4 regions of the Rhizobium sp. 0TCS1.26 genome follow, and region 3 is predicted to be linked to each of the others. Evidence: predicted binding sites of a transcription regulator. Region 3 holds the regulator's gene; each other region holds the start of a gene.

What was found. The regulator PhoB, encoded in region 3, activates phosphate uptake and scavenging genes when phosphate is short. The targets are predictions, from matches to a motif close to TGTCATNNANCTGTCAT.
Region 1: a site for PhoB is predicted at 3,102-3,118, ahead of AAIH46_RS13645 (DUF1045 domain-containing protein). Genes of this name have one in related genera too.
Region 2: a site for PhoB is predicted at 4,160-4,176, ahead of AAIH46_RS07790 (esterase-like activity of phytase family protein). Genes of this name have one in related genera too.
Region 4: a site for PhoB is predicted at 2,801-2,817, ahead of AAIH46_RS10240 (PhoX family protein). Genes of this name have one in related genera too.

What each region holds. Positions count from the first base shown of each region.
Region 1 is NZ_JBCIYV010000002.1:1,307,820-1,313,033, reverse strand. It holds gene polA (DNA polymerase I) at 1-2,282, shown strand, start outside; gene AAIH46_RS13645 (DUF1045 domain-containing protein) at 2,327-3,013, opposite strand; gene AAIH46_RS13640 (2,3-bisphosphoglycerate-dependent phosphoglycerate mutase) at 3,342-3,977, opposite strand; gene dapB (4-hydroxy-tetrahydrodipicolinate reductase) at 4,010-4,831, opposite strand; gene AAIH46_RS13630 (ABC transporter ATP-binding protein) at 4,862-5,214, opposite strand, start outside.
Region 2 is NZ_JBCIYV010000002.1:145,529-150,742, reverse strand. It holds gene AAIH46_RS07800 (RNA degradosome polyphosphate kinase) at 1-1,150, shown strand, start outside; gene ppx (exopolyphosphatase) at 1,157-2,677, shown strand; gene AAIH46_RS07790 (esterase-like activity of phytase family protein) at 2,743-4,101, opposite strand; gene AAIH46_RS07785 (hypothetical protein) at 4,375-4,629, shown strand; gene rnd (ribonuclease D) at 4,691-5,214, opposite strand, start outside.
Region 3 is NZ_JBCIYV010000002.1:943,200-948,413, reverse strand. It holds gene pstC (phosphate ABC transporter permease subunit PstC) at 1-304, shown strand, start outside; gene pstA (phosphate ABC transporter permease PstA) at 301-1,617, shown strand; gene pstB (phosphate ABC transporter ATP-binding protein PstB) at 1,631-2,446, shown strand; gene phoU (phosphate signaling complex protein PhoU) at 2,495-3,205, shown strand; gene phoB (phosphate regulon transcriptional regulator PhoB) at 3,234-3,917, shown strand; gene AAIH46_RS11765 (GcrA family cell cycle regulator) at 4,068-4,607, opposite strand; gene AAIH46_RS11760 (aspartate aminotransferase family protein) at 5,024-5,214, shown strand, end outside.
Region 4 is NZ_JBCIYV010000002.1:626,751-631,964, reverse strand. It holds gene AAIH46_RS10245 (transporter) at 1-718, opposite strand, end outside; gene AAIH46_RS10240 (PhoX family protein) at 806-2,746, opposite strand; gene AAIH46_RS10235 (acyl-CoA dehydrogenase) at 3,015-4,805, shown strand; gene AAIH46_RS10230 (crotonase/enoyl-CoA hydratase family protein) at 4,818-5,214, shown strand, end outside.

The DNA of each region.
Region 1 (5,214 bases), 360 kb from region 3:
CCGAGCAGGCGCGGCTTTCGCGCCGTCTGGTCGAGTTGCGCACCGATGTTCCGCTGGACATGCCGCTCGACGCGCTGGTGCTCGAAAAGCAGGACGGGCCGAAGCTCATCGGCTTCCTCAAGGCCATGGAATTCGGCTCGCTCACGCGCCGCGTGGCGGATGCCTGCGACTGCGACGCAAGCGCCATCGAGCCGGCGGAGGTTCTGGTCGAGTGGGGACCGACGGCCCATGGTCCTGACCTCGATCCCGGCGTAGAGCACAACCAGGATCTCGCCGCCCAGCCAGGCGCTTCGGTACCTTCCGCCAGGACATCCGGCAAGGCGAAAGCCTCTCTCGACGGCGGCCGTGCGGCAGACGTGGCCGCCGCCCGCCACGAAGCGTTTTCCGGTCACCCGATCGATCACAGCGGCTACGTGACGATCCGCGATCTCGAGACCCTCAACACGTGGATCGCTGCGGCCCGCGACACCGGCATCGTCGCCTTCAACGCCGAGAGCACGTCGATCGACCCGATGCAGGCGGAACTCGTCGGCGTCTCGCTGGCCGTGCAGGACAACCGCGCCGGACCGGCGGCTTCGACCATCCGTGCGGCTTACGTGCCGCTCGCCCACAAGGCCGGCTCCGACGATCTGTTCAGCGAGGGCGTGAAGCTCGTCGACAACCAGGTGCCGCTCGCGCAGGGCCTTGCGGCTCTGAAGGACCTGCTGGAAGACCCGGCGGTGCTGAAGGTCGCGCAGAACCTCAAATACGACTACCTGCTGATGAAGCGGCATGGCATCACCATGCAGAGCTTCGACGATACCATGCTCATCTCCTATGTGCTGGAGGCAGGCCAGGGCAATCATGCCATGGAGCCGCTCGCTGAGCGGTGGCTGGGTCATACACCCATCCCGCTGAAGGAAGTTGCCGGCAGCGGCAAATCGGCCGTCAAGCTCGACCTCGTCGATATCGACAAGGCGACGACGTATGCTGCTGAGGACGCCGATCTGACGCTGCGGCTATGGCTCGTTCTGAAGCCGCGGCTGGCGGCCGAAGGTCTGACGCGCGTCTACGAACGGCTTGAACGGCCGCTGGTACCGGTTCTGGCGCGCATGGAAGAGCGCGGCATCACCGTCGACCGCCAGATCCTGTCGAGGCTTTCCGGCGAACTGGCGCAGAAGGCAGCAGCCTTCGAGGACGAGATCTACCAGCTTGCCGGCGAACGCTTCAACATCGGCTCACCAAAGCAGCTTGGCGACATCCTGTTCGGCCGCATGGGGCTTGCCGGAGGGTCGAAGACGAAGACCGGCCAGTGGTCGACGTCGGCGCAGGTTCTCGAGGATCTTGCAGCCCAGGGCGAGCCGCTGCCGCGCAAGATCGTCGATTGGCGCCAGCTGACCAAGCTCAAGTCCACCTACACGGATGCGCTGCCGGGCTACGTGCATCCTGAGACGAAGCGCGTCCACACGGGCTACTCGATGGCGGCAACCTCGACCGGGCGCCTCTCCTCGTCTGAGCCGAACCTGCAGAACATTCCGGTGCGCAATGCCGAAGGCCGCAAGATCCGCACCGCTTTCGTCTCGACGCCAGGCCACAGGCTGCTGTCGGCCGACTACAGCCAGATCGAACTGCGCGTGCTTGCCCACGTCGCAGACATCCCGCAGTTGCGCCAGGCTTTTGCCGATGGCGTGGATATCCACGCGATGACGGCATCCGAGATGTTCGGCGTTCCGGTGGATGGCATGTCGGCGGATGTCCGGCGCCGCGCCAAGGCAATCAACTTCGGCATCATCTACGGCATCTCGGCCTTCGGTCTCGCCAATCAGCTGTCGATCGAGAGGTCCGAGGCGGGCGACTACATCAAGCGCTATTTCGAGCGCTTCCCGGGCATCCGCGACTACATGGAAAGCACCAAGGCGTTTGCCCGCGAACATGGCTATGTCGAAACCATCTTCGGCCGCCGCGCCCATTATCCGGAAATCAAGTCGTCCAACCCGTCGGTGCGCGCGTTCAACGAGCGGGCGGCGATCAACGCGCCGATCCAGGGCTCGGCCGCCGACATCATCCGCCGGGCCATGGTGCAGATCGAGCCGGCGCTGGAAAAGTCAGGCCTCGCGGAGCGTGCGCGGATGCTCTTGCAGGTGCATGACGAACTGATCTTCGAGGTCGAGGAGGATGCGATCGACGCGGCGATGCCGGTCATCGTGCGGACCATGGAGCATTCAGCAATGCCGGCGCTCGATATGCGGGTGCCGTTGAAGGTCGATGCCCGCGCCGCCCTGAACTGGGACGAAGCCCACTGATCTTGGCGAACGGATCCATGGGGTAGCGGCCGCGCCGCTCGCGATTAGGCGAGCGGCAGAAGCTCGGCGACCTTGAACGGCGATCCGCGCTCTTCCTCGACAAACAATGCGAGGTGCTCGATCTGAAGCGGCTGGCCGACGAAGGGGGCGAAGCGCTCCTCGAGGATCGCACGCATCCGCGGCTGGTCGGCGGTCTCGATCGGCCCGGTCAAGGTCATGTGGAAGCGGAACTCGTCAAAGACGTAAGGGTAGCCCCAGCGTTCCAGGTTCTCGCGCTGCCGGGCGGTGAGCCGCTCAGGCTTGCGGCGCGCCATGTCGGCCTCTGAGAGCGGGGCGCGGTAGGGTTCGAAGGCCTGAACGCAGGACGCGCCAAGCTCTGCCACGGCGTGGCATTCCCCATCCGGAACAAGAGCGAAGAAGGGACCCAGCTGGGCCAGCACCAGCCGTGGGATGACGGTTGCCGAAGTCGTCCGGCAGAAGCTGCGGAACGCCTCGTGAAGCGTGTGCGCCTGCATATCGGGGGAAAGCGAGAACGGCGCCTTCAGCGTCGCGTGAAAGCCGTAGCGGCGCGGTTCCGCCGTTGCCGTCAGCCATTGATCGTGGGCGAGATCGGTCTGCGGGACTGAAATCGATGGCTTCGCGTCATCGAAAGCATTGCGTCCAAGCCAGATTGCAGCGGCGCTGGTCAACGGATGTGCTTCGGGTGGAGTAAAATAGACGGCGTAACGCATGCGAAATGTCACCTGATTGAAGCGCCGCATCCGGGTTCAGCCCTGTCGGCTAACCGTCTGCGAGGCAGCGACAGCTAAGCTGCGATCATGACATCGACGTGTCAGCTCAGCCGGATGTGATGGGTGTTAAAGAGGGGGATGCAACGAAATTGATACTCGCTGCGTTGACCGCTCGTAAAAGGAGACAGGATCATGGACGCAACCGTTATCTTCACCACCTTCATTTCGGTCTTTGCCGCCAGCGGCGTTCTGACGGCCTACTGGTACGCCAAGTAAGGGATGCGCCCCGGAAACGACGCGCTTCCCACCATCTTGTGCTGCTCGCTGCCTAGTGAGCGCCGGACATGTCGCCCAGCACCTGCTTGGAAGCGACGGTCGAATCGGCGTTGAGCCGGTAGACCATCGGAACGCCGGTCGCGAGGTTGAGCTTAAGGATTTCCGCCTTGCTCATCCGGTCGAGGACCATCACCAGCGACCGCAGAGAGTTGCCGTGTGCGGCAACCAGAACCTTTTCGCCACGCAGCACGCGCGGCAGGATCTCCGTCAGATAGTAAGGCCAGACCCGTGCACCGGTATCGCGCAGGCTTTCGCCGCCCGGCGGCGGGATGTCGTAGGAGCGGCGCCAGATGTGCACCTGTTCTTCGCCCCACTTTGCGCGCGCGTCATCCTTGTTGAGACCTGAGAGATCACCGTAGTCGCGCTCGTTGAGCGCCACGTCGCGGATCGTCTCGAGGTCGCTCTGGCCGACCTTGTCGAGCACGATCCGGCAGGTCTCCTGCGCACGCTTAAGTTCGGAGGTGAAGGCGATGTCGAACTTGATCCCGGTTGCCGCCAGGGCCACGCCGCCGGAACTCGCTTCCTGCACGCCGAGCTCGGTGAGTTCCGGGTCCTTCCAGCCGGTGAACAGGTTCTTCAGGTTCCAGTCGCTCTGACCGTGGCGAACGAGGACGAGTGTGCCGGTCATGAATTCCTCCAGGAAGGTCTATGATCTGAGAGTTAGCGGGTAAGCCCGAGCACGTCGAGCATCGAGTAGAGGCCGGGCTTTTCCGGCCGTGCCCAGAGAGCGGCGGCAATCGCGCCGCGGGCGAAGATCGAACGATCGAGAGCGCTGTGGGAGAGGGTCACGAGTTCCCCTTCGCCGGCAAGGATCACCGAGTGCTCGCCGATGACCGAGCCGCCGCGCAGCGTCGCAAAGCCGATCGTGCCTTCGCTCCTGGCGCCGGTATGGCCGTCGCGGACCCTCACCGACTGGGCAGCCAGGTCGATCTTGCGTCCGGCGGCGGCGGCTTCGCCCAGCAGCAGAGCCGTGCCGGAAGGCGCGTCGACCTTGTGCTTGTGGTGCATTTCGAGCACTTCGATGTCCCAGCCGCTGGCCGGAAGCGCCTTGGCGGCCTGTTCAACGAGCACGCCGAGCAGGTTGACGCCGAGGCTCATATTGCCGGACTTGACCACCCGCGCATGCCGCGCGGCCGCGGCGATCTTCTCGTTGTCGGCAGTCGAGCAGCCGGTTGTGCCGATGACGTGGACGATGCGTGCCTGAGCGGCAAGTGCTGCAAACTCGACGGAGCCGGCGGGGGAGGTGAAGTCGATGACGCCTTCCGCATGCAGGAAGGCTTCCAGCGGATCGGAAGTGATCGGAACGCCGACGAAGCCGGCGCCGGACAATTCGCCTGCGTCCTTGCCGATGAACGGTGAACCTTCGCGCTCGACGGCGGCATGCAGCCTGACGCCGGGCATCTGCTGGATGACGCGGATAATCGTCTGGCCCATGCGTCCTGCGGCGCCCACGACCACCAGCTTCATGTCATGTTCGCTCATGCGGAAATTTCGGCTCCGTTCTGCGTCCCGTCAGACGGGTGTTTGAAGATTGTTCAGCCGAGCGTAAAGCCCGTCGGGGCGCCGTGCAAGCGCCTCGTGGTTACCCTCCTCGACTACCTGGCCTTCCGCCATGACGATGATCTTGTCAGCCTTGACGACGGTCGACAGGCGGTGCGCGACGACGACCACCGTGCGGCCGTTCATCGCCGTATCGAGTGCCTTCTGGACGGCGGCTTCGGACTCGTTGTCGAGCGCCGACGTCGCTTCGTCAAGCAGCAGGATCGGCGCGTTGCGGACCAGTGCCCGGGCGATCGACAGCCGCTGCCGCTGGCCGCCGGACAGCGTCACGCCGTTCTCGCCAACCGGTGTTTCGTAGCCCTGCG
Region 2 (5,214 bases), 800 kb from region 3:
CTTCGCCGCGATCCGCGAAAAGGACATGGTGGTCCACCATCCCTACGAGAGCTTCGACGTGGTGGTCCAGTTCCTCCTCCAGGCTGCGCGCGATCCGGAAGTTCTGGCGATAAAGCAGACCCTTTACCGCACCTCCAACGACAGCCCGATCGTGCGGGCGCTGATCGATGCGGCCGAGATGGGCAAGTCGGTGACCGCCCTGGTCGAGCTCAAGGCGCGCTTCGACGAGGAGGCCAACATCCGCTGGGCGCGCGACCTTGAACGCGCTGGGGTGCAGGTGGTGTTCGGCTTCATCGAACTGAAGACGCATGCCAAGATGTCGATGGTGGTACGCCGCGAAGACGGCAGACTGCGGACCTACTGCCACCTCGGCACCGGCAACTACCACCCGGTCACGGCAAAGATCTACACCGACCTGTCCTTCTTCACCTGCAATCCGAAGATTGCCCACGACATGGCGAACGTCTTCAACTTCATCACCGGCTATGGCGAGCCGCCGGAAAGCATGAAGCTTGCCGTCTCACCCTACACGATGCGTCCGCGCATCCTGCGCCATATCGAGGAGGAAACGGCGCATGCTTTGGCCGGCCGTCCCGCCGGCATCTGGATGAAGATGAACTCGCTCGTCGATCCGGAGATCATCGATGCGCTGTACCGCGCCAGCCGCGCCGGCGTCGATGTCGACCTGGTGATCCGCGGCATCTGCTGCCTGCGTCCGCAGGTCGCCGGCCTGTCGGAAAACATTCGCGTCAAGTCGATCGTCGGCCGCTTCCTCGAGCACAGCCGCATCTTCTGCTTCGGCAACGGGCACGGGCTGCCGTCCGAGCATGCGCTGGTCTATATCGGTTCGGCCGACATGATGCCGCGCAATCTCGACCGGCGCGTCGAGACGCTGGTGCCGATGCTCAATCCCACCGTGCATGAGCAGATCCTGTCGCAGATCATGCTTGGGAACCTGATTGACAATCAGCAGAGCTACGAGATATTGCCCGACGGAACCTCGCGCCGCATGGAAGTCCGCCTGGGTGAGGAACCTTTCAACGCGCAACAGTATTTCATGACCAATCCGAGCCTGTCCGGCCGCGGAGAAGCCCTGAAGTCAAGTGCGCCGAAGCTCATCGCCGGCCTGATATCCGGACACAAGAAATAGGGACGTATGGTACGATCTGAAGCCCAGGGGCGTCTCCCCGGAAGCGCGCCCGTCTCGGTGGTCGATATCGGCTCAAACTCGGTGCGCGTGGTGATCTACGAGGATCTGTCCCGGTCACCGACGGTTCTCTTCAACGAGAAAGTCCTGTGCGGACTGGGCAAGGGGCTCGGATCGACAGGTCGCATGGACGACGAGGCGGTCCGCCGGGCGTTGAACGCGCTCCGGCGTTTCCGGGCGCTTTCAGACCAGGCCCGCTCCACCCGCATTTTCGTGCTTGCAACCGCTGCCGCCCGCGAAGCCTCGAACGGCCCCGCCTTCATCGAGGAGGCGGAGACGATCCTCGGCCATCCGGTGCAGGTGCTGTCGGGTGAGGAGGAGGCGCTTTATTCGGCGCTCGGCGTGATCAGCGGCTTCGGCGACGTGGACGGCATCGCCGGTGATCTCGGCGGCGGATCGCTGGAATTGATCGACATCAGGGGACGGGAATTCGGCAAGGGCGTGACCCTGCCGCTCGGCGGGCTCCGGCTGGCCGAAACCTCCGGCAACTCCCTGTCCAAAGCGCGCAACCTCGCCAAGGCGGAGGTCCGCAAGGCAGGCTTCCTGGCAAGCGGCGCGGGCCGCACCTTCTATGCCGTCGGCGGTACCTGGCGCAACATCGCCAAGCTGCACATGGAGATCATCCGCTACCCGCTGCACATGATGCAGGGCTACGAGCTGCAGCTGAACGAGATGCAGAATTTCCTCGAGCAGGTGGTTCTGTCGAAGGACAGCAAGGACCCGGCTTGGCAGTCGGTTTCCAAGAACCGCCGGGCGCTCCTGCCCTTCGGTGCCGTCGCCATGCAGGAAGTGCTGAGCGTCATGAAGCCGTCGCGTGTGGTGTTCTCTGCGCAGGGCGTGCGCGAAGGCTACCTCTACTCGCAGCTGCCGATCGAAGATCAGGAAGCCGATCCGCTGCTGCTGGCCGCCGATGAACTGGCCATCCTGCGTGCCCGTTCGCCCGAGCATGCGCGCGAACTTGCTGAATGGACCGGGCGCATGGTGCCGGCCTTCGGCGTCACCGAGACCCACGAGGAGAGCCGCTACCGGCGGGCCGCCTGCCTGCTCGCCGACATCAGCTGGCGTGCCCATCCGGATTACCGCGGCCTGCAGGCGCTGAACCTCATCGCCCACTCGTCACTGATCGGCATCACCCATGCCGGGCGGGCCTACCTGGCGCTCGCCAACTACTACCGTTTCGAAGGCCTCCACGACGACGGCGCCACAGCACCTCTGTCTCAGATCGCCACCCCACGGCTGCTCGACCTCGCCAAGCTGCTCGGCGGCCTGCTGCGCGTCGTCTACCTGTTCTCGGCGTCGATGCCTGGCATCGTCAACCATCTGCACTTCCGCCGTTCCAACAGCCCGGATCTCGATCTGGAGCTGGTCGTGCCGCACGAATACTCGGCCTTTTCCGGCGAGCGCCTCGACGGTCGCCTGCAGCAGCTGTCGAAGCTGACCGGCAAGCGGCTGGCCTTCGTGTTCGAATGAGGCTCTGACGGCATCTCTTCAACGGGCCACTCCATCCGCGGATGGAGTGGCCCTTTCTCGTTTGCTTACTTGGCCGTCAGGAACGCGCCGACTTCCAGCAGCACGAACTCGTTGTCGTCCGCCTTGTCGACGGCGCGGCCGGCCGAGAACGGCAGGTTGTTATCGTTGCCGACGACGATGTGAGTAGCGTCGACTACATCGACATTCTCGATGGTGACGAACGGCATGTCGTAGAAGCCTTCACCGCCGCCCTGCTTTGCCTTGCCGTCCGGATCGGCGATCTTCATCAGGTCGACATAGCCGATCTTGCGGACTGCCTTGCCGACATTGGCCTCGGACATCTCGATCTTGTAGATGCGCTTGTGCTTGGCAGGCTGGTCGAAGCAGGTGGCTTCCGGCTTCTTCGGATCGGCGCAGGCCTTGTCGGCGGTGCCGGCACCATTGTCACGCTCGATCACCAGCGCCGTCGTCGCGTCGATCATGTTGAAGTCGCCGATCGCCACGCCGCCTTCAGTCAGCGGGTAGAGCCAGCTGCGGCCGGTCCAGGCTTTTGACGCGGCATCCAGCTCGACGATGCGCAGGGCCGTCTGGCCGTCGCTCTTCTCGACCGAATTGTCTTCGAGGTAGAGCGGGCCTTCCAGCAAGCCGTAGAGCTTGGCGCCATCCTTCGACATTGCCAGGCCTTCGAAGCCGCCGGAGCGCTTGATGTTGAAGGCGGCCGGCTTGGCAGTCGGATTGGCCGGCACCGAGAGGAGAGCATTGTCGGGCGAGGTGACCGGCCGGCCGTCGACCAGCGTCGCGATCACGTCGGTCAGTTCACCCTTGGCGTCGAACTTCAGGAGATAGGGGCCGAACTCCTCGCCCACCCAGAAGCCGTCGGTGGTCGGCTGGATCGACTCGACGTCGAAGTCGGCGCCTGTCAGGTAGCGATTGGCCGCGCCTTCCATGGCGATCGGGAAGGGCGCCTTCTTGTTCGGGTCGCTAAGGAAGACGGTGCCGATGCGCTCGGCCTTGCCGGCCTGCCAGTCGAACCGCACGTGATGCAGCATCAGCATGGCGTCGCTGGAAGTGGCCTTCGATCCGAAGCCATTGTCCGAGAGCGTCCAGAACGTGCCGTCGGACATAGCCTTGATGCCGGAGAAGCCCTGCAGCGGCTGCCCCTTGAACGGCAGCGACAGGCCGGTCAGCCGCGCGCCGTCCTTGCCCGGAACGGTGCCGAGCGCTTCCGTGCGCTTGCGATCGGCGGTGGTGAACTTGCCGGATGTCTTGAGGAATTCTGGCGCGTCCTGCGGCGCTTCGATCATCGTGTTGGCAGGCACGATTGCCTGGGCTGCGAGCTTGGCAGGGAAGGCCATTTCGTCGGCTGATGCGCCGGCGCTCATGATGGCCAGCAGGGCGACGGAAGCGAGAAGCGATCTGGTCATGGGAACCACCTGTGAGTTTGAGAACAGGTTCCTCCTAAGCGGTCGCCGTGACATGCGGTTGACGGATTTGCGACGGCTCGACGTCGACGGCCCGCGACGCGCCCACCTTTGCCGACGAGCAGCAGTTAGCGCCGAGAGGGATGATCCAGCCGGACTGTTCACGGAATTGCGACGCAGTGGTCATCAAGGCGGCGTTGCGGTCGAGGAACACCGCTCCCATCTCTGTCCCATGCAATGGCGCATCGCGCCTTGCGGCTACAAAGGACAACTTCCATGAAAACCATATTGACGGGCGCGCTTCTGGCGCTTCTGATCGGCGCTCCCAGCGCCTTCGCAATCGAGCCCATTCCGGGCAGCATCACCTACAACGGCCAGCCGCGTGCCAAGCTTACCAAGGCGCCGGTCGGCAGCACCGTCTACAACGACTTCTACGACGGTGGGCAGCGTTACCACGAAACCTACGTGATCCAGCCGGATCGCAGCCTCAAGCTGGTTTCGCGGCAGATCATCAGCTTCCCGAACGACTGAGCCGGCGAAGCTTCTCCTGCCCGAAATACCCAGGGCTCGTGAAAACGAGCCCCTTGGTGGGTCAGACGGCGTCCGGCGTGAGCTCGACCAGTTCGACCTTCTTGTCGATGAAGCGCAGCGCCAGCGCGCCGGAGATCAGCTTCAGCGCCGGTTCGCCGAACAGGTCGCGACGCCAGCCTGAGAGCGCCGCCACCTCGGCAGCCTCGCCTTCGGCTGCAATTTTGTCGAGATCGTCGCTGTTGGCGATCACCTTGGCGGCAACCCCGTGTTTCTCCGAGATCAGCCGCAGTAGAACCTTCAGCAGCTCGACTGCCGACTGCGCGCCTTCCGGCGCATGCACGTGCTTCGGCGCGTGCGGCATATCCGTCTTCGGCAGCGCCAGGGCGGAATTCACCGCATCCAGGATGGCAGCCCCCGAGGACGAGCGCTCCCAGCCCTTCGGCACCGTGCGCAGGCGCGCCAGCGCGTCGATATCCTTCGGCTGCTGCTGAGCGATCTCGAAGATCGCATCGTCCTTGACGACGCGCGAGCGGGGAACGTTGCGGCTGCGGGCCTCGCGCTCGCGCCACGCCGCCACGTGCTTCA
Region 3 (5,214 bases):
CGTCATGCCCGCAGCACTGCCGGGCGTCGTCGGCGCGCTCCTGATGACCGCCTCGCGCGCCATCGGTGAAACCATGATCGTTGTGCTGGCAGCCGGCGTTGCCGCCCGCATGCAGCTCAACCCGTTCGAGCCGATGACAACGGTGACGGTCAAGATCGTCAGCCAGTTGACGGGCGACCTTGAATTCACCTCGCCGCAGACGCTGGTCGCCTTCGCACTCGGCATCACGCTGTTTGCCATCACGCTTTGCCTCAACATCTACGCGCTCTTCATCGTGCGCAAATACCGGGAGCAGTACGAATGACCGACGTGGTTTCCACCCCCGCCGGCGTCTTAGCCAAGCCTGCTCGCCGCGATATTGGCATCAAGCGCCGCTACGCCGCCGAACGCCGCTTCCGCGCCTATGGCATCGCCGCACTGTCTTTCGGCATCCTGTTCCTGATGCTGCTTCTGTGGTCGGTCGTCTCCAAGGGCTACACCGCCTTCCAGCAGACGATGATCACCGTGCCGGTCGAGTTCTCCGAGCAGATCATCGACAAGGACAACCAGCGCGCCACCGATCCGCAGAAGCTGATGACGGCGAACTATCCGATCGTCGCGCGCAACGCCGTGGCCAAGGCGCTTGGCGTCAGCGAGGGCGACACCGCCCAGCTTCGCGCCGTCAACCAGATGATCTCGAACAGCGTGCGTAACCAGCTGCGCGACATGGTCGTCGCCAATCCGCAGATCATCGGCACGACCCAGACCGTCTCGCTGCTCGCCGCCGGTGACATCGACTCGGCCTTCAAGGGCCAGATCAACCTGGAAGTGACCGAGCAGAACCGCAAGATCTCCGACCAGCAGGTCGGCTGGATGAACAAGCTCGCCGAAGCGGGTGCACTGGCAAAGCACTTCAACTCCGGCATCTTCTTCAACGGCGCGTCGAGCCGCCCGGAGGCGGCCGGCGTCGGCGTTGCGCTGATCGGCTCGTTCTACATGATGCTGATCGTCCTGGTGCTGGCGCTGCCGATCGGTGTTGCGGCCTCCATCTACCTGGAGGAGTTCGCGCCGAAGAACCGTCTGACGGACCTGATCGAAGTCAACATCAACAATCTGGCGGCCGTGCCGTCGATCGTCTACGGCCTGCTCGGTCTTGCCGTCTTCATCAACTTCATGGGCCTGCCGCGCTCGGCCTCGCTGGTCGGCGGCCTGGTGCTGACGCTGATGACGCTGCCGACGATCATCATCGCCACCCGCGCCGCATTGAAGGCCGTCCCGCCGTCGATCCGTGCTGCGGCGCTCGGCCTCGGCGCGTCGAAGATGCAGACGATCTTCCACCACGTGCTGCCGCTCGCCATGCCGGGCATCCTCACCGGCACGATCATTGGCCTGGCACACGCGCTCGGTGAAACCGCGCCGCTGCTGCTCATCGGCATGGTGGCCTTCGTTGCCAACTATCCGACCACGCCGATGGATCCGTCGACGGCGCTGCCGGTGCAGATCTACATGTGGGCCAACGAGGCGGAACGCGCTTTCGTGGAACGCACGTCCGGAGCAATCATCATCCTGCTCCTGTTCCTGATCGTAATGAATGTCGGCGCAATCCTGTTGCGTCGTCGCTTCGAACGGCGTTGGTAGAAGGAGACGGACAATGAACATGATGTCTGAAGCTGCAGTTGAGAAGGCGCTGGATCAGAAAATGAATGACGTTTCCTACAAGATGGTGGGCAAGGACGTATCGGTTTACTACGGCGAGAAGCGCGCGCTGTTCGATGTGAACCTGAACGTCCGCGAAAACACCGTGACCGCGCTGATCGGACCGTCGGGTTGCGGCAAGTCGACCTTTCTGCGATGCCTCAACCGCATGAACGACACCATTGAGCAGTGCCGCGTCACCGGCCGCATCGTGCTCGATGGCGAGGACGTCTACGACCCTTCGATCGACGTCGTCGAACTGCGTGCCCGCGTCGGCATGGTGTTCCAGAAGCCGAACCCGTTCCCCAAGTCGATCTACGAGAACGTCTCCTACGGTCCGCGCATCCATGGCCTCGCCAGGAACCGCGCCGACATGGACCAGATCGTCGAGGCAAGCCTGCAGCGCGCCGGCCTGTGGAATGAGGTGAAGGATCGCCTGCTGGAATCCGGCACCGGCCTGTCCGGCGGCCAGCAGCAGCGTCTGTGCATCGCCCGCGCCATCGCCGTTTCGCCGGAAGTCATCCTGATGGATGAGCCGTGCTCGGCGCTTGATCCGATCGCGACGGCCAAGGTCGAGGAGCTCATTCACGAGCTGCGCGCCAACTACACGATCGTCATCGTCACCCACTCGATGCAGCAGGCAGCCCGCGTTTCGCAGCGCACCGCCATGTTCCACCTCGGCCAGCTCGTCGAGGAAGACGATACCGACAAGATGTTCACCAATCCGGATGACCAGCGCACGCAGGACTACATCATGGGCCGTTTCGGCTGATCAGACAGCGCCGCCTGCCACTGGTTCCATTCGTCCGAGGAGAGACACATGCCATCCCATATCATGTCGGCTTATGATGAAGAGCTGAAGTACCTCAATCGCCGCATCTCCGAGATGGGCGGCCTAGCCGAGCAGATGTGCTCGGACGCCGTGCGGGCGCTCGTCAATTCCGACAGCGCTCTCGCGCAGAAGGTCATCTCCGACGACGTTATTCTCGATCATGCGGAGCGTGAGATCCAGGAGAAGGTGATCGTCACCATCGCCAAGCGCCAGCCGATGGCGGCGGACCTGCGCGAGATCATCGGCACGCTGCGCATCGCCGCCGATCTCGAACGGGTCGGCGATCTCGGCAAGAACACCGCCAAGCGGGTGATCGCAGTGCAGGGCACCGGCGTGCCGCGCAAGCTGGCCCGCGGCCTGGAGCATCTGTCCGACCTGGCGCTGGTGCAGCTGAAGGAAGTGCTGGACGTCTATTCGCACCGGTCTGCCCAGAAGGCCGAGGCGATACGCCAGCGCGATGAAGAGATCGACGCGATGTACACCTCGCTGTTCCGCGAGCTCCTCACCTACATGATGGAGGATCCGCGCAACATCACCACCTGCACGCATTTGTTGTTCTGCGCCAAGAACATCGAGCGCATCGGTGACCACGCGACAAACATTGCCGAGACCATCTACTACATGGCGACCGGCGCCCAGCCTGTCGGCGAGCGGGCCAAGGACGACAGCTCCAACATGCTCGGCGCTGTGGCCGAATAGCTGCGCGGACCTGTAGGAGTTCCTGATTATGCTGCCGAAGATTTCTGTCGTCGAGGACGAGGAGGCGCTTAGCGTTCTCCTTCGCTACAACCTGGAAGCTGAAGGTTACGAGGTGGAGACGATCCTGCGCGGCGACGAGGCGGAGATCCGTCTTCAGGAGCGCGTGCCGGATCTGCTTATCCTCGACTGGATGCTGCCGGGGGTGTCCGGCATCGAGCTCTGCCGACGGCTGCGTATGCGTCCGGAGACCGAGCGTCTGCCGATTCTCATGCTCACCGCCCGCGGCGAGGAAAGCGAACGTGTCCGCGGTTTGGCGACCGGTGCCGACGATTACGTCGTGAAGCCGTTCTCGACGCCGGAACTGATGGCCCGCGTCAAGGCGATGCTGCGCCGCGCGCGTCCTGAAGTCCTGTCCAGCGTGCTTCGCTGCGGCGATATCGAGCTCGACCGCGATACGCACCGCGTGCACCGCAAGGCCCGCGAAGTGCGTCTGGGGCCGACGGAGTTCAGGCTGCTGGAATTCCTGATGGCGTCGCCCGGCCGCGTTTTCTCGCGCTCTCAGCTTCTCGACGGCGTCTGGGGGCACGACATCTATGTCGATGAGCGCACCGTCGACGTGCATGTCGGTCGCCTGCGCAAGGCCCTGAACTTTTCCAACATGCAGGACGTAATTCGCACCGTGCGCGGCGCCGGCTATTCCATGGAAGCCTGACGTTTAGAGGCGATCCCCTGTCCTGACGAAGCCCGGCCGAGAGGTCGGGCTTTTTCGTGGGCCGCGGGCGAACGTCCGGTCCGGCCGGATGCAGGTCACAAAAAAACGGGCACAAGGCCCGTTTTCACCAGTGCATCGACTGTGCTCGTATCAGGCCCGTGCGGCCGCGGACTTGCGGCGCTCGGTGACCGGCTGGTAGGCAAGCCGTGCGTGGTACTTGCAGTAAGGCGAGTTATCGCAGGATTCAGCGCCGCAGAAGTGGAAGTCGTCCTTCAGCGGATCGCCGACCGGCCACTTGCAGGTGCGTTCGGTCAGCTCCGTGAGGACGAGGCGGCGCGCCATCGGAACCACGACATTGGTCGTCATCAGCTGGGTGGCGTTGATCGCCTCGATCTCGAAATCTTCCTTCACCGCGGTTGCACCCATCGGACGGCCGATGGTGCGTGCCGGTACAACGTTCGGGCGAGCGGTGTAGGCCGGAGCGCGTGGCGCCGGGGCAGTGCGCTTGGGCGTGCGGGCGGCAGCCGAAGTGCCGCCGGCCTTGATGCGGCCCGGCAGGTTGAGGCGATGCACCTTGCCGATCACCGCGTTGCGGCTGACGCCGCCAAGCTGTGCAGCGATCTGGCTGGCGCTGAGCCCTTCGGCCCATAACCGCTTCAATCTCTCGACGCGTTCGTCTGTCCAATTCATGCTGTCTCTCCGCCTTGAGCACACATCAGCAAGACAGAATCTCTCACCGTTACGACGAAACCAATTTCGTCGCGCATACTACATCTATACTTTTGGTGACTAGTTCCGCCGCATGCAGTCTAGTAATTGATCTTTAACCTAGAGGGCGGTGGACTCGCTGACAAGAGTCGTACGAATCGCTGCGAATCGATTTCCGGGTTTTCCCCAACTTGCTGCCAGACAGAGTCTTTTTTGCCACAGCGGCCGAAACCGGCGCCGTAACCGCCATGGCCCGGCAATGCGCCGGAATTGGAGCGATTTGTTGACAGCCGTCGGCGAAATGCGGATAGTGCAGCCGCCGCCCGCTGGGGCGGCATTTTTGATTTCGGCGGACGTTGCCGCCGCACAGATGATGATGCCCAAGGAGTGCTGTCGCCATGGCTGAAGCCGCGCTTTTCGACACGTTTGCACGGGCCCCTCTGCGCTTCGAGCGTGGTGAAGGGGTGTGGCTGGTGACGGAGACGGGCGAGCGCTATCTCGATTTCGGCGCAGGCGTCGCGGTCACCTCCTGCGGCCACGCCAATCCGCATCTTGTCGAGGCGCTGAAGGCGCAGGCCGACAAGGTCTG
Region 4 (5,214 bases), 320 kb from region 3:
CGAGCCTGCTTGTCAGACGCCCGGCGACATCGTCGAACCCCGGCGGCATGTCATCCTCGTCGGATGCGCCGGCTCGCCGCATGAGTGCCAGCACGGTGCGCAGGTGCCGGTGAAGCCGCACGACGGTGCGCCTGACGGGCGCCAGCCGCCGCCGCTCGTCGCGCGAAGTGTTGTCGTAGACGCTGTCCTCGATCTGGTTGAGTTCCTCGGTGAGTTCGAGAACCAGCGTGATCATCGTCCGCTGGAATTCGGCGACGATGGTCTCGAAGATGTCGATCGGCACCCGGTAGCGGGCGGGGTTCTTCTCGACGGAGGCGCGCACGCGGTCGATCGAGCGCAGCGGCTGCAGCCGGGTGGTGACGATCAGCCCCTGGCAGACGGCAAAGTGCAGCCAGCCGATGTCGCGGGTCCCGGCGTCGAACTCGCGCTGGAAATCCACAAGCGTCCCGTAGATCATGCCGTCGTCAAGGGTGATCGAGGCATGCGTCTCGTGGGTGGTGAGCGCGGCAACGACTGCCGGAGGCAGCGCCGGGAACGTGTCGAGAAAGGTCGCCAGCCGCTGGTCGGCAAGGTTCAGGTGGAGCCACAGAAAGTCGCCGCCAGCCTTCAGCAGGTCGTCCCGGCCGATATCGGGCGGAAATCGCTGGCAGGCGCCATCCTCGGTATGGAAGCGGTAGGCCCACACGAGGCCCGGCACGGACTGCACGATGGGCAGCATGAAAAGGTATTCCTTAGAAAAGCGGCCGCTGAAAGCGGTCGAGGGTCGCACCGGTCTCGCCGACGCGACCCTCGTTAATCAGCAGGATCAGCCGATCATTGCGTTGTCGTTGCGCTTGACCGCAATGACCGTCGAACGCGGCAGCTTGCCTTCGCCGTCCGGGAACGGTGCGTCGGGGTGCTGGATGCCGACGAAGTGGGTGCGCTTGTCGGCCGACCATGTCTGGCCGGTGACTTCGGCACCCTTCGGTGCAGTCAGGAAACGCTCGATGCGGCCGGTTGCCGGATCGCCTGCGAGCATCTGGTTGTTGCCCTGGCCGGCGAAGTTGCCCTCGTTGGTTTCCTCGCCATCCGTCTGGATCCACAACAGGCCGGTCGAGTCGAACATCATCCCGTCCGGCGAATTGAACATGTTGCCTTCGTTGATGTTGCTCGAACCCGCATAGCTGTCCTTGTGGACGGTCGGATTGCCGGCCATGACGAACAGGTCCCACTTGAACTTGCTGTCGGCGTGGTCGGCATTCTCCGGATACCAGCGGACGATCTGGCCGTACTCGTTCTTCTCGCGCGGGTTGGCGGCGTTCAGTGCCAGGACTTCGCCGCCGGCATTGGTGCGCGGCTTGCCGTCCTTGGAGACGCCGCGATAGCTGTTGTTGGTGAGCGCGCAGTAGGCTTCGATGGCAACCGGGTTGATCGCCACCCATTCCGGACGGTCCATCGTCGTCGCGCCGACCTTGGAGGCCGCCTGGCGGGTGAAGACGCAGATTTCGTCCATCTTCATGCCGGTCGTCTCGGGCGTCAGCGCCAGCCATTCGCCGGTGCCTTCGTCGGAGAATTTCGCGACGTAGAGGGTGCCGTCGTCGAGCAGGCCAGAGGTCTCGCCGCCCGGAACGTAGATGCCGTTCGAGACGAACTTGTAAAGGAACTCGCCGCGCTCGTCGTCGCCCATGTAGACGACCACCCGGCCGTCACGCGCCACCACGACGGCCGCGTTTTCGTGCTTGATGCGGCCAAGCGCGCTGCGCTTCACCGGAACGGACTTGGCGTCGGAGGGATCGATCTCGACGACATAGCCGGCGCGACGCGGTTCATTCGGGTTCTTCGCCACGTCGAAGCGCTCGTCAAACTTCTCGTAGGCGTAGCGGGTCTCGGCGGCGATGCCGTAGCGCTTGTAGTCGTCCGGCATCTTGAAGGCGGCGTCGGTGGTGCCGAAGTAGCCGTTGAAGTTCTCTTCGCAGGTGAGGTAGGTGCCCCACGGCGTGCGGCCGGCACCGCAGTTGTTGAACGTCCCGAGACAGTCGGTGCCGTTGGGATCCGCGGCGGTCTTGATGAGGTCGGAGCCGGCAGCCGGGCCGGTGATTTTCATCGGCGTGTTGTGGTGGATGCGGCGGTTGAACGGGCTGTCGAGCACGATCTGCCAGCCATCTGCACCTTCGGCGACTTCCATCACCGTAACGCCCTGCATGTTCTGCAGGATGCGCACTTCATCGATGTTCTGCGGGTTGCCCTTTTCGCGATGCGGAAGGTTGATGTCAGGGTTTACGTATTCGTGGTTGATGGCGATCACCTGATGATCGCCGATGACGAACAGTTCCATGCCGTCGGTGTTCTCGCCGAACACCTTGTCGGAATTCTCAAGGCTGACGCCGTTCGCCGGATCGAGGTCGGAGACGTTGGAAAACAGCGGCTGGCCCCATTTGGCAAGCGGCTTCCAGCCATAGCCTTCCGGCACGTGGATCGTATGGTCGGTGGAGATCGGCACCGGCTTGAACGGGATGCGCGAGGCAGCCTGCTGGGCTTCGGCGGAGGTGGAGCTCATCAGGTTGCCGAGCGTTCCGAGCGCGGCCGCAGCCGATCCGAAGGCCACCATGCTGCCGAGAAAGCCGCGGCGCGACACGGCGCGCGCGACGACGCGATCGAACTCGGTTTCGGCAGGCGGCGGGGTCTGCAGTTCATCCCATGCGTCCCAGGAAAGCTGGCTCTTGTCGATCCCGGTCTCGTCCGTCTTGCTTATCTCGTTCTGGCTCATCTTGGTCTCCATCCTTTTGATTGAGGTAGGGCCCTGACGGTTACCGCGGCAGCGATGACAGGCATGTGACGTGCGCCGGCAGAAGCGTGTCAGCCGTCTTGCATCCCCAACCAAACCGTCCTGCTGAGGCAGACGGCGACGGAGCGTGCGGTGGCGCGAACGTTGACGTTTACGTAAAAATCAATTAGCCCGGACAGCACTAGTCGGCCACGCGCATCCGGGGAAGGGGAGTGCGCGGCCACTGCCTGTGACTGCGGAGGAGCATGCGATGTACAGGGCACCGGTTGAGGATATTGCGTTCACCTTGAAGCATGTCGCAGGTCTCGCAAAGGCCCTGGACGACGGCAGGCTCGGTGATCTTTCGGACGATCTCGTGGATGCCATTCTTTCGGAGGCCGGTCGCTTCGCCTCCGAAGAGGTCGCGCCGCTGGGAGCCGTCGGCGACACGCAGGGCGCGCGGCTGGTCGATGGCAAGGTCGTCGTCCCGGATGGCTGGGACGCGCTCTACCGCCACTGGGCAGAGGGCGGCTGGAACAGTCTTGCCGCACATCCGGATTTCGGCGGCCAGGGTCTGCCGCACATGCTCAACGTCGCGGCTCTGGAGATGTGGAATTCGGGATCGATGGCTTTTGCGCTCGGTCCGACGCTGACCATGGGGGCTGTCGAGGCGCTGACGGTGCATGGAGCCGACGCGCTGAAGGCCGCTTATCTGCCGAAGATGATCTCCGGCGAGTGGACGGGCACGATGAACCTGACCGAGCCGCATGCGGGCTCGGATCTCGGCGTGATGAAAACCCGCGCCGAGCGCCGCGACGACGGCAGTTACCGGATTTTCGGTCAGAAGATCTACATCACCTGGGGCGATCACGAGATCACCGACAACATCATCCATCTGGTGCTGGCGCGGCTGCCGGATGCGCCGGCCGGAACGCGCGGCATCTCGCTGTTCCTGGTGCCGAAATTTCTGCTGGACGCCGACGGAGCGCCGGGCGCCCGCAACGATCTTCACTGCCATTCGCTGGAACACAAGCTCGGCATCCATGGCTCGCCGACCTGCACGATGATCTATGGCGACGGGCGGTTCGGCGAGGAGGCAGGCGCCTTCGGCTACCTGATCGGCGAGGAGAACCGCGGCCTCGCCTGCATGTTCACGATGATGAACAATGCGCGCCTCGCCGTCGGCATGCAGGGCGTGGCGATCTGCGAGGCGGCGACCCAGAAGGCGATCGCCTATGCCCGCGAGCGCACCCAGGGCAAGGCGCCCGGCTGGTCCGGTTCGGGCGACAAGGGGGGCATGAGCCCGATCATCGAGCATCCGGACGTCGCCCGCATGCTGCTGACCATGAAGGCGCTGACGCAAGGCGCCCGCGCCATTTGCTATACCTGCGCCCACGCAACCGACATGGGCCACCATTCCGAAGGCGACGAGGCAAGGCAGTGGGCGGAGCGCGCCGCCCTCCTGACGCCGATCGCCAAGAGCTTTGCCACCGATGCCGGCGTCGATGTCGCCTCGCTCGGCATCCAGGTGCATGGCGGCATGGGCTTCATCGAGGAGACCGGTGCCGCCCGCCTGTGGCGGGATGCCCGCATCGCGCCGATCTACGAGGGCACCAACGGCATCCAGGCCGCCGATCTCGTCACCCGCAAGCTGCCGCTGTCGGACGGCAACCAGGTGCGCGGCCTCATCGCAGACCTGAAAGACATCGCCGAACAGGTTCGTTCCGCCAATGATGTCGGCTTCGGCACCACCGCGGAGCGGCTGACGGCAAGCCTTGCCGATCTCGAAGAGGCAACCGAATGGCTGCTGGCGCGGCTGGCGGACGGCAATGTCGCTGCTGCGCTTTCGGGTGCGACGCCCTACCAGCGGCTTTTCGGGCTGGCGCTCACCGGCGTCTATCTCGCCAAGGGCGCTCTGGTGACCGGTGAAGCCGGCCGCGACCAGCGCCTGCTGCTCTGCCGGTTTGCCGCCGAAAACCTCATCGCCGAGACTGCGGCGCTGAAGGATCGGGTCGTCAACGGTGCCGAAAGCCTGGCGGCCGCGCGCGTATTGTTTGCCTGAGGAGAGGAAGAGATGACCGACCACATCCTCATCGAACGCCCCGAGGCCCATCCGGGCGTCCTGTTGATCCGCCTCAACCGGCCGGAGAAGAAGAACGCCATCACCGCCGACATGTATCGCCGCATGACGGCAGCCCTTGAGGATGCCGAAAACGACGATGCCGTGAGAGCAATTGTCTTTCTCGGCAGCGACGGCTGCTTTTCGGCCGGCAATGACATGGCCGATTTTCTCGCTTATGCGATGTCCGGCAGCAATGAGCCGCCGGCCGCGGTGGATTTCCTGAAGGCGCTGGCTACCTGCGGCAAGCCTCTCGTCTCCGGCGTCGACGGGTTGGCGATCGGCATCGGCACGACGCTCCATCTGCACTGCGACCTGACCATCGCCTCCGATAGAAGCCTGTTCAAGACGC